3 regions of the Neobacillus sp. B4I6 genome follow, and region 1 is predicted to be linked to each of the others. Evidence: riboswitches for the same ligand, from Rfam matches in the RefSeq annotation. Region 1 holds a riboswitch; each other region holds the start of a gene.
What was found. A riboswitch is a leader RNA that binds a small molecule or an ion and turns the genes downstream of it on or off. The one in region 1 is predicted to bind thiamine pyrophosphate.

Region 1 (5,243 bases):
GGTTTAATTGTTTCTTTTGCCATTGTTGGCTTTACTATGTATCTTTCATATTTCATTTCTGACAAGTTAACAAAAGGGCGGATTCACGGATCAGCTATTGCCATAACCCTCGGTCTTTTGCTTGCTTATATCGGAGGAGTAATTACAGGGGGAGAGAAAGGAATTGCAGACATAAGCCTCTTTACAGGAATCGGCCTGATGGGAGGAGGTATGCTCCGGGACTTTGCGATTGTTGCCACTGCCTTTGGGGCCAACTTTAGTGAAATTAAAAAGGCTGGAGTAAATGGAGTCTTATCTCTGTTTATTGGTGTGATACTCTCCTTTATTGTCGGAGTATGTATTGCATTGGCGTTCGGATATAAAGACGCAGTTAGCTTAACCACGATAGGTGCTGGGACAGCGACCTACATAGTGGGTCCGGTTACAGGTGCAGCAATAGGGGCAAGCTCTGAAGTCATTACTATAAGTATTGCAGCCGGGCTTGTAAAATCAATCCTTACGATGATCGGCACCCCATTTGTAGCAAAATATATCGGATTAAACAACCCGCGCACGGCAATGGTATATGGAGGATTAATGGGAACAACAAGCGGCGTCGCCGGAGGATTAGCCGCAACAGACCCAAAACTGGTTCCCTACGGAGCAGTAACCGCCACTTTTTATACTGGCTTAGGCTGCCTGCTTGGCCCTTCAGTATTATTTTTGATAACAAAAGCAATTTTTGCTTGATTAATTAACTTTCTACTGGTAATCGTTTATACTTATTAACAATGTTTTTTTCCGGTGGAGAACTGTTCAAAAACCTTTACAATTCTTTTAGTAAAAAAAAGAGCCTTTCCTTATGGAGAGGCTCTCAGTTTGTCGACAAAAGGGGTTCGGAATGGTTTCATTCCGAACCCCTTTTCTCGCGAATCGATCGCTTTAATGCTCGTATTTTGGCACTCATGAAAATTTATAAACAGGCCCATATACGTATAACAAGTAGTTCAGAGGAAATACTTAAAATGTTTCAATAAGGAAAGGAGGTCGTGACATGGACGTACAACGAGCACAGGAAATTTCTAATTCATCGACTATGGCTAATGTAACGTATAACGGAACACGTATTTATATTGAGCATGTAGACAAACAAAACGGAACAACTACAATCCACTCTCTCGATGAACCAAATAGTAAACAAAGTGTTTCCGTATCAAGTCTGATAGAACATTAATTAGTTAAATCTTCTTCAAGTGAAAGCATAGTTCCTAAGAAAACATCACTTCAAAGTGGTGTTTTCAAGTTCCGTTTCGCATTTGTAATAATAATAAGTGATTATAGTTTTTACTATGGGAATTTATAGAAAAAACTAAAAAACCTTACCCTGATTATTAATCAAGGTAAGGTTACATGGCTATCTTTTTAATACCCTCTTGTTAGATTATCTTTTTGTCGAGTTTTGTTTAATAATATAATACATTTACCTTATTACACTTCAAACATTTTTCATAATATTGATCGCCATCAAAATGATGATCACAATTTTGCTGAATTTCCTTTAAACGCTCCTCTAAAAAAGCAAGGCTAGTTTTCATTTGCGTAATTTCCTCGTTAATCTTTTGAACATTCATCGTATAACCTCCCAAGAAAGTTACTGATATATGCTGCCCCCAGATTGCTTAAACTCCTTAGCTTTTTCCTTCATACCTGTTTCAATAGCTTCCTTCGTATCAAGTTTGTTTTCTTTCGCATAATTACGAATATCTTGAGAGATTCTCATGCTACAAAATTTTGGTCCACACATTGAACAGAAATGTGCTGTTTTTGCACCTTCCGCAGGTAAAGTTTCATCATGATATTCTATCGCTCGTTCTGGATCTAAAGATAAATTAAACTGATCTCTCCAACGGAATTCAAAACGAGCTTTTGATAAGGCATCATCTCTTTTTTGGGCTCCTGGATGTCCTTTTGCCAAATCAGCAGCATGGGCGGCAATTTTATAAGTAATAACCCCTACACGAACATCCTCTCTATTCGGTAAACCTAAATGTTCCTTAGGCGTTACATAACAAAGCATAGCTGTGCCATACCAACCAATCATTGCAGCCCCAATAGCAGATGTAATGTGATCATAACCAGGTGCTATATCAGTCGTAAGAGGTCCAAGTGTGTAGAATGGTGCTTCCTGACACACTTCTAGTTGTTTATCCATATTTTCTTTAATTAGGTGCATAGGTACATGTCCAGGTCCTTCAACCATTACCTGTACATCATGTTCCCAAGCAATTTTTGTTAGCTCTCCAAGAGTCTCTAATTCTGCAAACTGCGCTTCATCATTGGCATCTGCAATAGACCCAGGACGTAAACCATCCCCTAAAGAGAATGCAACATCATAAGACTTCATTATTTCGCAGATTTCTTCAAAGTGAGTATATAAAAAGCTTTCTTTATGGTGGTGTAAACACCATTGTGCCATGATTGATCCACCGCGGGATACAATACCTGTTAACCGTTTTGCCGTTAATGGGACATATCGTAAAAGAACACCAGCATGAATGGTGAAGTAATCAACACCTTGCTCCGCTTGTTCAATCAAGGTATCACGGTAAACCTCCCATGTAAGATCTTCAGCAACACCATTTACTTTTTCAAGTGCTTGATAAATGGGGACGGTGCCGACAGGAACTGCTGAGTTTCGAACAATCCATTCCCTTGTTGTATGAATGTTTTTACCTGTTGATAGATCCATAATATTATCGGCACCCCAGCGCGAGGCCCATGTCATTTTTTCAACCTCTTGTTCGATGGAGGATGAAACAGCCGAGTTGCCAATATTCGCGTTAATTTTAACATGAAAATTACGTCCTATTATCATAGGTTCTGACTCTGGATGATTGATATTAGAAGGAATAATCGCTCGACCTTTTGCCACTTCATCACGCACAAATTCAGGTTTCATATTTTCCCTTATGGCGATAAATTCCATTTCAGGAGTAATAATTCCCTTTTTAGCATAATGAAGCTGTGTGACATTTTTCCCTTTTTTTGCACGTAATGGTTTGCGCTTTAAACCAGGAAACACGTTATGATTGGCACGAGGATCATTTTGATCGTTATACCCATTATCTTCAGGTTTAATTTCTCTACCTTCATATTCCTCAACATCTGCTCGTTCATGAATCCATGTGCTGCGAATAGCAGGAAGACCTTTTGTAATATCAACAGAATAATTTGGATCCGTATAAGGACCGCTTGTATCATAGACGCGTACTGGAAGGTTTTCCTCTTCACCAAACGTACCTGTTGTCGGGCTTAACTCAATTTCACGCATTGGTACTTTAATGTCGGATCTCGAACCTGTTACATATACTTTTTTACTTCCTGGAAAACTAGACATGATGGAAATATTTTGTTCGTTTAATGAAGTCGTTGACATACTTAATCTCTCCTTTTTTTGAATATAAGGACGAGATACAGAACATAACAAGTGGAAAAGCGTATAAAAGTACATCAAAAAGCCGGGACCATAAATGGTTGGACCCGGCTAATATGTATGCAGAAGTAGAGGTGCATTGAAGATTGTCTATTCTAACTTCCCCACGCTGGTATGATCCAGATCAGGTCCCAAGAGTCAAGAAACTTCATCGTGTTTCTTTCTCAGCCCAACTTATTGGGCTCCCCTAGTTATTTATATTCAATTAACAATATTATATATGAGTATCGGTTAAAATGAAATACATAATATTATTTAAAGTGAAATAGTCGTTTTAGATAGTATGTTTAGGTGGAGAGAGAAAGGTTAGATATCTTCTTGCTTGGGTTTTAAGAAGTATAATTCTTTTTTCGTACCCTAAAAAAAGAAGGCTTACTTGTGACCTGACGCTCCATAATCTTTGATTGTTATTTTTACGTTGTAGTAAATTGGAACCTCACTGAATGTTTGATCCCAATCTTTTTTGACTTTTTCCCATACTTTCGGATGCTCAATTCTTAAACGGTTCCCAAAACCAGCAACGTCTACTCGATATTCCTTTTGCGTTTTTTTAATTGTATGATCAACCAATCGTTTTACTTCTTTTTCGGTGGATTCTTCTGCCCTTTTTAGAAATGTATTATCAAAAGAGTTACCTGAAACCACCCAATTCTCAGATAATCGCCCTTCTGATTCGATGTTTACAACAAAAGAGATATTGTTTCCCTTAACATGAGAGGTGATTTTACTTTTCATAGACGCTATCTCATATACGATTAGCCCACTAGTCTGTTTATCAAAACTTTTTACCAAACCGCCTTTCCCCTTGCCTGTTATCCATGTTATCCCCTCCAATTCCTCTTCATTTAAAAAACCACGCAGTTTTTTTGTCTTTCCTTTTATCACGGCAGCTCCTGCAAATTTCACTTCTCCATTTTCCGAGATCACATTTTGCAAAAGAAAACTGGATCCTGATTTTAGCTTACCGTCTAATTTAATAATCGAGATAGGAGGCAAAATTCTTGTCGATCGATAGGCATTATCTACCATTCCAAACAGACGAAATGCTGGAACTTCTCCTGCTTTCTTTGATACTAGGGTATTTCTAGCTCTCCCTTTACTAATAAACATAAGGCAGCTTGGTCTAAAATCATTATCCCGAAGATATTGATCAAGTAATCGATCTAAACTATACGATCGTGCAAGTTTATCACCGATTACAATGACTTTCATATGACTGGCATTAAAAGGAAGATCCGTTACTAATGATAATTCACGAACCTCTTGAAGGATGGAGTCTCCCGTTTCAGAAATATTAACATAAGATTGTTGTTGCGATCCCCCTTCTTTACTCATTGAACTTGCTAATTGTGAGGTAATAAGTTGATAAGTTGTAGTAATCTGATCTTTTTTGGAATAGCCTTCATCTTGTTCGTTTATCTTTTTCTCTATGGTTGACTTCTTCCCTATATCGAATGCCACCCCTACACCTAAGCTTAGCTCTTCAATTTCATGACTGCTCCAACAGCCTGTAAGAGAAAAGAGTAAAAGGACAGACAGCGAAACCAAGAGAAATCGTATATTGTTATGACTTAACTTCATTGTTTTCTTCCTTTCCATCTCGCGATAATAAGAAGGAGAAGTGGTAGTAAACCAAATAAAAACAATGCAAAATTGCTAATCATATCCCCAAGTTTAAATAGATCATTGATATTTTTTGGGGTGATGGAAATGACGTAAATAAGCGGAAGTAAACCATACATAAATGAACTAATGTTCTTTTTCGAAAGTT
Region 2 (5,243 bases), 1.0 Mb from region 1:
AATATGGCTATCAGGATTTATATCTAGGGGTTCCAACGATCCTTGGCGGCGATGGGATTGAAACGGTAATAGAAATTGCGTTAACCCCTGAAGAAAAAACAGCCCTTGATCAATCAGCCCAATCTGTTCGGAATGTTATGTCGGTTTTGAAGACACGATAATATTTGGATAATATATCCTGTGAATCCTTCTACAATTCTATATTAAACTAGTAGCACCTAGTTTTGGAAATAGTCGTGTATGGGATATGGTTTTACTTTTATATTTCCAGGAGATTTACTTTGAAAGGGGAAGGGTTTATGGAGCAGGGAAACAACCATTTACAAAAAGCGCTTAAACCAATTCATCTCTGGGGTATTGCTGTAGGGATGGTCATATCCGGCCAATATTTTGGCTGGAACTATGGTTTTGAATCAGGCGGCACCATTGGCCTCGGCATTGCCGCACTGATTATTATTGTCTTTTATACGACCTTTATTTTTAGTTATTCAGAGCTTTCAACTTCCATCCCTCATGCCGGCGGACCGTCTGCCTACGCCCGAAAGGCAATGGGGCCGTTTATGGGCTTTATAACCGGTTTAGCCTGTTTACTGGAATTCGTATTTGCCCCTCCAGCGATTGCGGTTTCTGTTGGAGCGTATATCAATTTCTTAATCCCAAGTATTAATCCCGTTTATGCAACGGTCGGAATGTTTATTTTATTTATTTTGGTCAACCTCATCGGCGTAAAAGGTGCCGCTATCATTGAGTTAGTGGCAACGGTATTGGCACTGATCGGTCTCGCGATTTATTATGTGGCCGGTTTACCTCATGTTCAATCATCCAATATATTTAATGATATGGCTTTTAGTCATGGCTGGTCCGGTGTTTTGGCAGCGATTCCATTTGCCATTTGGTTCTTCCTTGCGATTGAAGGGGGAGCGATGGCAGCAGAAGAGGTGCGCGACCCGAAGAAGGATATTCCAAAAGGCTTTATTTCCGGAATTTTAACGCTTGGTGTGGCAACGATTTTAACCTTAGTCGTAACGGCAGGACTTGGCGGCGGTAACGGTAAACCGGCGGATTATCCACTTCCACAGGCATTGGAAAGTATTTATGGAGAAGGCAGCTTTATTCCAAAATCAGTTGCCATTATCGGTTTATTTGGTTTAATTGCCAGCTTGCACGGTATTATTATTGGTTATTCCCGTCAAACGTTTGCCCTGGCTCGTGCAGGATACCTGCCTAAGTTTTTGTCTAATCTTTCGAAACGCGGGGTGCCGCATTGGGGCTTGATTGTTCCTGGAGCGATTGGAGTGATCGCAGCAGGCTCAGCAAACTTTGCTAATGCGTTGATTATCCTATCCGTTTTTGGTGCGATTACGATGTACTGCTTAAGTATGGTTTCGTTGTTTGTGCTGCGGAAAAAGGAGCCGAATTTGGAAAGACCATTTAAGGTGAGCTATCCTGTGGTACCGGCGATTGCATTAGTATTGGGTGTTTTCTCTTTCTTCTGCGTGGTAAAATACAGCGTGTTAACGACAACTCTTCCTTTGTTTGGAGTGGAGCTGCCTTTGGCGGGTGTGATTCTGACGATTTTTGGTGTGGCGATTGTCTACTATTTCTTAGTAGGATCCAAGAATCTTCGTCCAATGTCGGAGGAGTTTGTTTTAATTGAGGATGTGACTTCTGGAGAAACAGGGACAGATGAGAAAATAGGATAACGTTCAATAGAAAAAGATGTTCCATTGGGGTGGGGCATCTTTTTTGTATTCGTTGAATGGATTGGATACAGACGGTCCTCAAATAATGCCCCTGTTCGTATAAGTTATCATGAACGAAACTAGCTCCTTACTCGTAACACCGTAGGTTAACTAGCAAAGTTATTTCGTGCAGGTGAATTAACCTCTGTTTACGTGCCAACAGAAGATGAGAACTGGATGTTTCATGATAGGAAGTATTTGTTAACAAGCATTAATAGATAAAAGCAGTTGGCTTTGTCTGCCTTGACTGATATAATAGTAGGATATGAAGTGGAATACGATGTAATGTGGGGGAACCGGTGATGCCGGTTGAGATTTAGTCCGTGAGACGATGACCCTTGGAACCTGATCTGGTTGATACCGGCGGAGGGAACATATTCTTAAACAATTAATTGTTTGCTGATATGCACTCAGGTTTCTTTGCCTGGGTGCTTTATTTTGTTTAAGCAAGTTTTTGCCTTCTAACCAACACTGAGGTTTCAGCCAATTTATTTTGTTTCACTTTAGATATTATTTTTACATATGGGGGATTCTACATGAAGAAATGGCTAGTACTAGTCCTTTCAGTCCTTTTAGTGACTGGATGCAGCAGCAAAAAAGAAACAGAAAACGCAAAAGAAAAAAAACAGCCGCTTAAAAAGGTCTCGATTGTACTGGATTGGACGCCAAATACCAATCATACTGGATTATATGTAGCAAAAGAAAAAGGATTCTTTAAAAAAGAAGGCTTGGATGTGGATATTATCATGCCGGGTGAGACCGGTGCTGACCAACTTGTAGCTTCTGGCAAGGCGCAGTTTGGTGTTGGCTACCAAGAAGCGATTACCCAGGCACGTATTCAAGGGGTACCGCTCGTATCGATCGCTGCAGTGATTCAACACAATACATCAGGATTCGCTTCACCAGCTGGCAAACAGATTCAATCTCCGAAAGATTTTCAAGGAAAAACATATGGTGGATGGGGCTCGCCAGTCGAAAAATCTGTCATCACTTCTCTCATGAAAAAGGAAAACGCCGATGCCAATAAGGTGAAAATCGTGAACATGGGGGATACGGACTTTTTTACGGCTGTGAAACGAGACATCGATTTCGCTTGGATTTACTATGGGTGGACTGGTGTAGAAGCAGAGCTTCGTAATGAAAAAATTAATATGGTTTACTTAACAGATTACTCTGACAAACTGGACTACTATACACCTGTTTTAGAAACAAACGAGAAAATGATCAAAGAGGACCCTGAAACGGTTAAGGCGTTCGTAAATGCCGCTGCCAAGGGGTATGAATTTGCCATTAAAAACCCTGATCAAGCTGCAGATATCCTGATTAAAGCAGCACCGGATTTAGATCCAAAGCTTGTAAAGAAGAGTCAAGAATGGTTGTCTCCAAAATATCAGGATGATGCAAAGGAATGGGGAATTCAAAAGCAAGAGGTTTGGGAAAATTATGCCCAATGGATGTATGATAATAAGCTTCTTGACAAGAAATTAGATGCGAAAAAAGCATTTACAAATGAATTTTTACCAAAACACTAGGGGGTAGAAAAACATGGCGAATTCATTAATCAGCATTCAAATCATACCGAAAACAAAGGATGGAGAAGACGTCATTCCATACGTTGATTCAGCCATTAAAGTCATTGCTGAATCTGGTGTGAAATATGAGGTACACCCGTTAGAAACAACCATGGAAGGCGAACTGCACGAATTATTTACTGTGATTTCAAAAATGAATGAACGAATGATTGAAATGGGAAGCAAAAATGTCATTTCTCAAGTGAAAATCCTTTATCAGCCAACAGGCATTTCCATGGATGACTTAACGGAGAAATATCGATCATGAGGAAGAATCTTGTAAAAGGGTGGAGACCGATTTTGGTTCTCCTCCTTTTGTTTGTCATTTGGGAGATTGTCGTTAAAATATCAGAAGTGCCGGAATGGCTTCTTCCGCCGCCATCAAAGATTTTCACAGAGGCCATTGCCGGTTGGCGTGATTTTTATCCAGATGTGTTTTCAACGGTTAAAATTTCATTATTTGGATTTGTAGTTGGAGCATTCATTGGACTGGCAGTCGCCGTTTTATTCCATCTTGTACCTGTTTTAAGGGATTCCTTCTATCCATTGTTGATTTTATCACAAAATGTTCCCATTATCGTTCTGGCTCCACTGTTGGTGATTTGGTTTGGGTTTGGCTTATTGCCCAAAATGATTGTCATCACCCTTGTTTGTTTCTTTCCCATTACAGTGGCCGCCTTGGATGGATTTAGCCAAACCCCTTCAGAGTTGAAGCATTATATGAGGATGGCAGGTGCATCCAAAACACAGCTTTTTTGGAAATTGGAGCTGCCGTTTTCGTTGCCCTCGATTTTTTCAGGCTTTAAGGTTTCTGCCACGTATAGTGTAATGGGTGCCGTTATTTCTGAATGGCTTGGTGCTAAGCAGGGGATTGGTGTCTTTATGACATTCGCATCGTCGTCTTTTCGAACGGACCGGGTGTTCGTTGCCATTTTTACCATCATGTTCTTAAGCCTCTTATTTTTCTTTTTAATCGTTTTTATGGAGCGAAGAGTGGTTCGCTGGCAGCTGAAAGGGGATGAGAAATAATGAGCTATCTTCGTTTTCAAAACGTTTCGAAACGTTTCGGGCAAAATGAAGTACTGAATGGCCTTGATTTTTCCATTAATAAAGATGAATTTGTTTCTATTATTGGCCCTTCAGGTAGTGGGAAAAGCACCATTTTCAATTTAATAGGAGGAATTCTTTCACCAGATGAAGGGGAGATCCTATTAGACAACCAGTGCGTTAATGGAAAGCGTGGTTTTATTAGCTATATGCCTCAAACTTCTTCTCTTTTCCCGTGGAGGACGATACTTGAAAATGTCCTTCTTGGCCAAGAACTTCAGGGAAAAAAAGAGGTAAAAGCAGCACGAGAAATGCTGGCGATTGCAGGACTCTCTGATTATGAAAACGCCTATCCTCACATGCTATCTGGAGGAATGAAGCAGCGGGCTGCTTTTATCCGTGCCTTATTGAGCCCGCAAGAGGTGATCTGTCTTGATGAGCCTTTTTCAGCATTAGATGAGCTAACCCGGTTTGAAATGCAGAAATGGTTATTGGAAATGTGGGAATCACATCGAAGGACTATTCTTTTTATTACTCATCATATTGAGGAAGCACTGTTTCTATCCGATCGAGTGATGATGCTGTCTGGTAAGCAAGCAAAGGTCGTTTCAAACATAGAGGTTCCATTTGAAAGGCCGCGGCACGAAGGTATTCTACTAGATGAAAGCTTTATTCACCGGAAAAGGGATGTATATTACCAATTAGTAGGTGAAATCAAATGAACATGATCGACGCTCATATACATTTGGATCGCTATCAGGATGAGGAAATCAAAAGGATTGTATTGGATTCTGCCCATATCGAAGCCTTGATTTCTGTATCCTTTCATTTGGATTCCAGTAAAAGAAACCTTTTGCTCTCACAAAAATATCAAAAGGTAAAA
Region 3 (5,243 bases), 1.3 Mb from region 1:
AGGTTGCTTGAAATGGTACCAATGGCTATCATCATCGCAGTTAACGTCAGTTTATGTGTTTTGTTCATTTGAATACCTCTCATTAATACCGACACTATTTCTTAACGCCCTGGCTGCTTCGATTGGTGATTCTGCATGGCTTATGGCCGTAATAACGGAAACCCCATCTGCCCCAGCTTCCACTACCGATTGAGCGTTTTCTACCGTGATCCCTCCGATCCCAACAATCGGAATATCAATGCCATCTTTTCGTAATTTTTCGATCAGTATTGTTCCCTGTGATGGTTTGGCATCCAACTTTGTTTTTGTCGGAAAAACAGGACCAATGCCAAAATAGTCAGCACCACCGCTTATTGCAGTCATTGCTTCTTCCGTTGAATGGACGGAAACCCCAAGGATTCTCCTATCGCCGATCTTCTCTCGAACTGTGTATACCGTTTCATCCTCTTGTCCGATATGTACACCATCCGCATCAATTGCAACAGCCAACTCGATATCGTCATTAACAATGAAAGGGATATGATGTGCTCTGCAAATGGCTTGGAGTTCTTTCGCGAGTGTATATTTGTCAGCTCCAGTTAATGCGCCGTCACCCTTTTCTCGATATTGAAAAAGTGTAATCCCTCCGGCAATCGCCTCTTTTAAAACTTCGACTGGATCCTTTAAACAGTTGGTGCTGCCCATGATAAAATAAACACTTAAAGCCGCTCGTAAGTTTTTCATAATTCAGCCAGTTCCTTTGCAATTTTTCTTTTTCGATATGCCCAATGGTTAGTTGGACCATGTCCCTGCCCGATCTCCAAATGGTTTTCAATTGCGGACTGAATAAAATCCTTTGCTATACAAACTGCTTCATAAAGAGTTTCCCCTTTTGCTAGTTCAGCAGTAATTACTGCGGAAAAAGTACAACCTGTTCCATGTGTGTTCTTTGTCTGAATTCTCTTGCTGGTAAAGTAGTAAAATTCCTTTCCATCAAATAATAAATCAGTGGATTCAGACACATTTTCATCATGGCCGCCCTTAATCACGACATTTTTTACGCCTAACGCAAGTAGTCTTTTAGCAGACTCCAGTTTATCTTCCACTGTCAGAATCGACATGCCCGTTAGTACTTCCGCTTCTGGAATATTCGGGGTGATTACCGTTGCTAGCGGCAATAAGTATTTTTTCATGGCAGAAATGGCTTCCATTTGCAACAAAGAAGCGCCACCCTTTGCAATCATGACAGGATCGACAACAATATTTTGCCATTGATAATTTCTAAGCTGTGCAGCGACGGCCTCGATTATTTCAGCATTAAAAAGCATTCCTGTTTTCACCGCATCCGTACCGATATCTTCGCCGATCGCTTCGATCTGTTTTACGACTGCCTCAGCCGTCATTGGATAGACAGCATGGACGCCTAATGTATTTTGGGCCGTTACTGCAGTCAAAGCCGACATCCCGAAAACATCTAATTCCTGAAATGTCTTTAAATCCGCTTGAATTCCTGCTCCACCGCCGCTATCAGAACCAGCGATTGTTAATGCTTTTTTCATTTAAATTACCCCCAGTTATCGATTGAATTGTTTAACAGAAGCATGTGAAATGATATCTTCGGAAGAAACTAAAGTTAATTGGTTTAAGAATTCGATTTGGAAACTTCCAGGTCCCATTTCAACTGTTTTTGCTGCTGCCTTCTCTGCCGCGATTCCATAATACGTTAAAGCAGCCACTGAAGCTTGAAGCAGGTCCTTTTCCACTCCTGCAAACGCTCCAATCACAGAGGTTAATAAACAGCCAGTGCCTGTCACCTTCGTTAAAATTGGATGTCCATTTGACACGACATAGGTTGTTTTCCCATCCGAAACGACATCCTCTTTTCCAGTGATGACGACAAGACCATTTAATTTTTGTGCTGAAGTAATAGCTAGTTCAATGATATTTCCTTTTGCATCCCCAGCATCGACGCCCTTAATTTCCCACTTTTCACCAACCACATTGGCAATTTCGGCTGCATTACCTCTAATCACAGAGACTTTTACCTCGTTCATAATTCTTTGCGCGGTTTCGGTTCGATAGCGGGTAGCCCCTGCACCAACCGGGTCAAAAATGACGGGAACACCGGATTCATTGGCCGCTTTTCCGGCAATGATCATCGATTCTACTGTCTGTGGGTTTAATGTTCCAATGTTCAATACTAATGAACTTGCAATCTTGGCCATATCTGCTACTTCCTCAGCTGCATATGCCATAACCGGTGAGGCACCAAGGGCAAGGAGCCCATTTGCCGTAAAATTCGTAACGACCACATTGGTAATATTATGTACCAGCGGATTATCCTTTCTAACTTCTTCCAACGTTTCATACAAACTATTTTTTTCCATCTCGATTTCCCCGTTTCTTATTTTAAAATAAAAAAACCAGATCCAATAATGGACCTGGTTAGTTAGTCAAAGAAATAATTAACATTCACTTGGCTACTTTCCTCCGCTGGTATTACCCAGATCAGGTCCGAAGGGTTGAAAATTTCTCCATTTTCTCTCAGCCTGTTTACAGGGCACCCCTAGTAGATCTAATACTTTATTTAACTAACTACATAATATTCCTATGGTACTAGAATGTAAAGGAAAAAGTATCAGTTAACATAACATTATTATTGTTTGCTTTTATATGGGAAAGTAACAATAAATGTTGTCCCTTTTCCTTTTTGGGAATGAATTTCTATCTGTCCATTTAATTTTTCCAAGCTTCTCTGCACCAATGATAAACCGATTCCGCGATTTTCACCCTTGGTAGAATACCCTTTGATAAATAAGTGATGTCTTACATCCTCATCGATTCCTTGTCCTGTATCATGGACCTCCAACGCTAGGACTTCATCGTAAAAGTCAAACCTTAAGGTAACTTTTTTATGTGGACGGTCCGCAACAGCATCCAGTGCATTATCGATTAAATTTCCGAGAATCGTTACCACTTCATGGGTTATTTCCTGCTGCTCTGGTTCAGGTAGACTTCCTTCCCCATCAATGATTAATTCACATCCATTTTCCCTGGCGAAGCTAAGTTTTCCTAAAATAAAACCTGCTAAAACAGGATCTTTAAACCGACTGACAACAAATTCTACCTCAGTTTGTTGGTGATCGACAATTTTGGTAATGTATGACGAGACCATTTGATAGTCTTTCATATGAATTAAACCTGATATTACATGCAGTTTATTCATGAATTCATGTGACTGAGTTCTCAGTGCTTCCGCGTATAGCTTTACACCGGTTAATTGTTCAGCTAATTGCTTGATTTCGGTTTTTTCTCGGAAGGTAGCAATCGCACCGACAATCTTTCCTTTGACAACAACCGGAACCCGATTGGTTAAAATGGTAATATGATTGATTTCTTGTTCTTGGTCTAATTGAGATTCCCCCGTTCCTAGAACAGAAGATAGCATTGAATTTGGCATGTAGTCATCCACTTTTCTTCCTAAAAAGGGCCCATGAATGCCAGCTTTTTGAAGAAGTCGGATCCCCTCATTATTTACGAGAGTGGTAAAAGCATCCTGGTCAACTGCCAAAATTCCTTCCTTTGTGGATTGAAGCATCGCACTACGTTCCTCAAGCAATTTTGCCATCTCACTCGGCTCAAGTCCAAAAAGAATCGCTTTGATTTTTCTAGCTAGAATAAGGGCTCCTAGAATCCCAACTAGAATTCCTACTCCCACACCGATCAAAATAATTTTCCTACTTTGTTCAATCGCCTGATTAACTTTTTCTAAAGAAATCCCAACCGCGACTGCTCCTATTTGTTTATTTTCTTGATCATACACCGGAACAAACGAGCGTAAAGACAATCCCAATGTCCCATTGGCAATGGAAATATGCTCTTTCCCTTTTAAGACAGGTCCTTCATCCCCACCGACAAAATGCAGACCTAATAGGTTGCGGTTGGGATGTGATTTTCTTGTTCCATACATGTCCATCACGACGATAAATTCAACATGCGTTGATTGTTTAATATCATTCGCAAATGTTTGGATATCCTTCTCTGCTGTTTTATTTTTAAGCCCATTCATGACAATCGGAGACTTTGCAACAATTCTCGCAATATCTGTTGCTTTTTCAGCTTGGCTATTCTCTGTTTCTTCTGAAATTCTGTTGGTGATTAAAATCTCGGTTACTAACAATGCCATCACGACCACGATACAAACCAGCAGGGTTATCGTCGATTGTAATCGAAGTTTTGGTTTGCCCAACCTTTTTTTCCACCCCAACATGATTCCCCCTTTCTTACAGGCAATCTTTTCAAGGTATTTTCTTTAAACACCGTAACGGTTGATTGGTCTTCCGACGCCGCCGTAATGGATATGAATCTTGACTTTTCCTTCTTTTTCTAAGTAATCAAGGTATCTTCGAGCCGTTACCCGAGCCATTCCGATGCTTTCCGCTACTTCTTCCGCAGATATAGGTTCTTTTTCCTGCGAAATGAAATCGGTAATTTTTATTAACGTATTCATATTTAATCCCTTGGGTAAACTCTCTCTTTCACTTTCTTCTTTGCTATCAATAAATAAAATTTGATCGAGCTCCTCCTGTAAAAGAGCTTTCTTTTCTCCTAATTTGACTCGATAGTTTTTATAATTATCAAGTGACTTTTTAATTCGATCAAAGGTAAACGGTTTTATGATGTAATCAACAGCCCCTTGTTGTCGTACACGGTGGATGGTTTCTATATCGCTCGCAGCTGTTATCGCAATCACATCCACAGAATAGGCCTCTGAACGCAGTTCGCTGAGCATTTCCAATCCACCCATATAAGGCATATAAATATCGATAATCGCCAGATCCGGACTGAGTTCTTTCACTAATCTTAACCCTTCCATCCCATTAGAGGCGATTCCAATAATCGAAAACCCTTCAATCCTATCAATGAATTGGCGGTGCACCTCTCGAACCATCGGATCATCTTCAATCAATAGTACTTTTAACGGAAACATCCCCTGCTCCCCCTTACATTAAATGAAATTATATTTCACTTTATATTATTATCATGGCCTATTTTATTGAAATAGTAAATTCATAGATAGCAATTTTGTTCGATTTTTATGAGAGTTAACTAAGGTATTTTCTATAACAAAAGGAACAATAAGACCAATATGACCAAAATCTTACTATAATCTGAATTTTCTTTTATTATGTGATTAGGCTGGATGAAAGCGTTAACAGAATTACTAAACAAAGGGGTGTATGAGGAAATGAAAATTAATTTCA

Region 2: linked by a shared signal. The riboswitch ahead of QF028_RS13610 (ABC transporter substrate-binding protein) and the one ahead of thiC (phosphomethylpyrimidine synthase ThiC) in region 1 are both predicted to bind thiamine pyrophosphate.
Region 3: linked by a shared signal. The riboswitch ahead of thiM (hydroxyethylthiazole kinase) and the one ahead of thiC (phosphomethylpyrimidine synthase ThiC) in region 1 are both predicted to bind thiamine pyrophosphate.

Annotation. Positions count from the first base shown of each region.
Region 1 is NZ_JBNPWB010000002.1:1,318,609-1,323,851, reverse strand. It holds gene madM (malonate transporter subunit MadM) at 1-729, shown strand, start outside; gene QF028_RS08650 (small acid-soluble spore protein H) at 1,034-1,213, shown strand; gene QF028_RS08645 (serine protease) at 1,443-1,610, opposite strand; gene thiC (phosphomethylpyrimidine synthase ThiC) at 1,631-3,415, opposite strand; TPP riboswitch at 3,557-3,671, opposite strand; gene QF028_RS08635 (Ger(x)C family spore germination protein) at 3,845-5,053, opposite strand; gene QF028_RS08630 (spore germination protein) at 5,050-5,243, opposite strand, start outside.
Region 2 is NZ_JBNPWB010000002.1:2,351,598-2,356,840, reverse strand. It holds gene mdh (malate dehydrogenase) at 1-161, shown strand, start outside; gene eat (ethanolamine permease) at 300-1,703, shown strand; TPP riboswitch at 2,022-2,131, shown strand; gene QF028_RS13610 (ABC transporter substrate-binding protein) at 2,279-3,274, shown strand; gene QF028_RS13605 (thiamine-binding protein) at 3,288-3,581, shown strand; gene QF028_RS13600 (ABC transporter permease) at 3,578-4,342, shown strand; gene QF028_RS13595 (ABC transporter ATP-binding protein) at 4,342-5,082, shown strand; gene QF028_RS13590 (TatD family hydrolase) at 5,079-5,243, shown strand, end outside.
Region 3 is NZ_JBNPWB010000002.1:2,659,314-2,664,556, forward strand. It holds gene thiW (energy coupling factor transporter S component ThiW) at 1-68, opposite strand, end outside; gene thiE (thiamine phosphate synthase) at 52-723, opposite strand; gene thiD (bifunctional hydroxymethylpyrimidine kinase/phosphomethylpyrimidine kinase) at 720-1,538, opposite strand; gene thiM (hydroxyethylthiazole kinase) at 1,554-2,366, opposite strand; TPP riboswitch at 2,448-2,557, opposite strand; gene dcuS (DcuS/MalK family sensor histidine kinase) at 2,636-4,249, opposite strand; gene QF028_RS15230 (response regulator) at 4,292-4,969, opposite strand; gene QF028_RS15235 (dicarboxylate/amino acid:cation symporter) at 5,228-5,243, shown strand, end outside.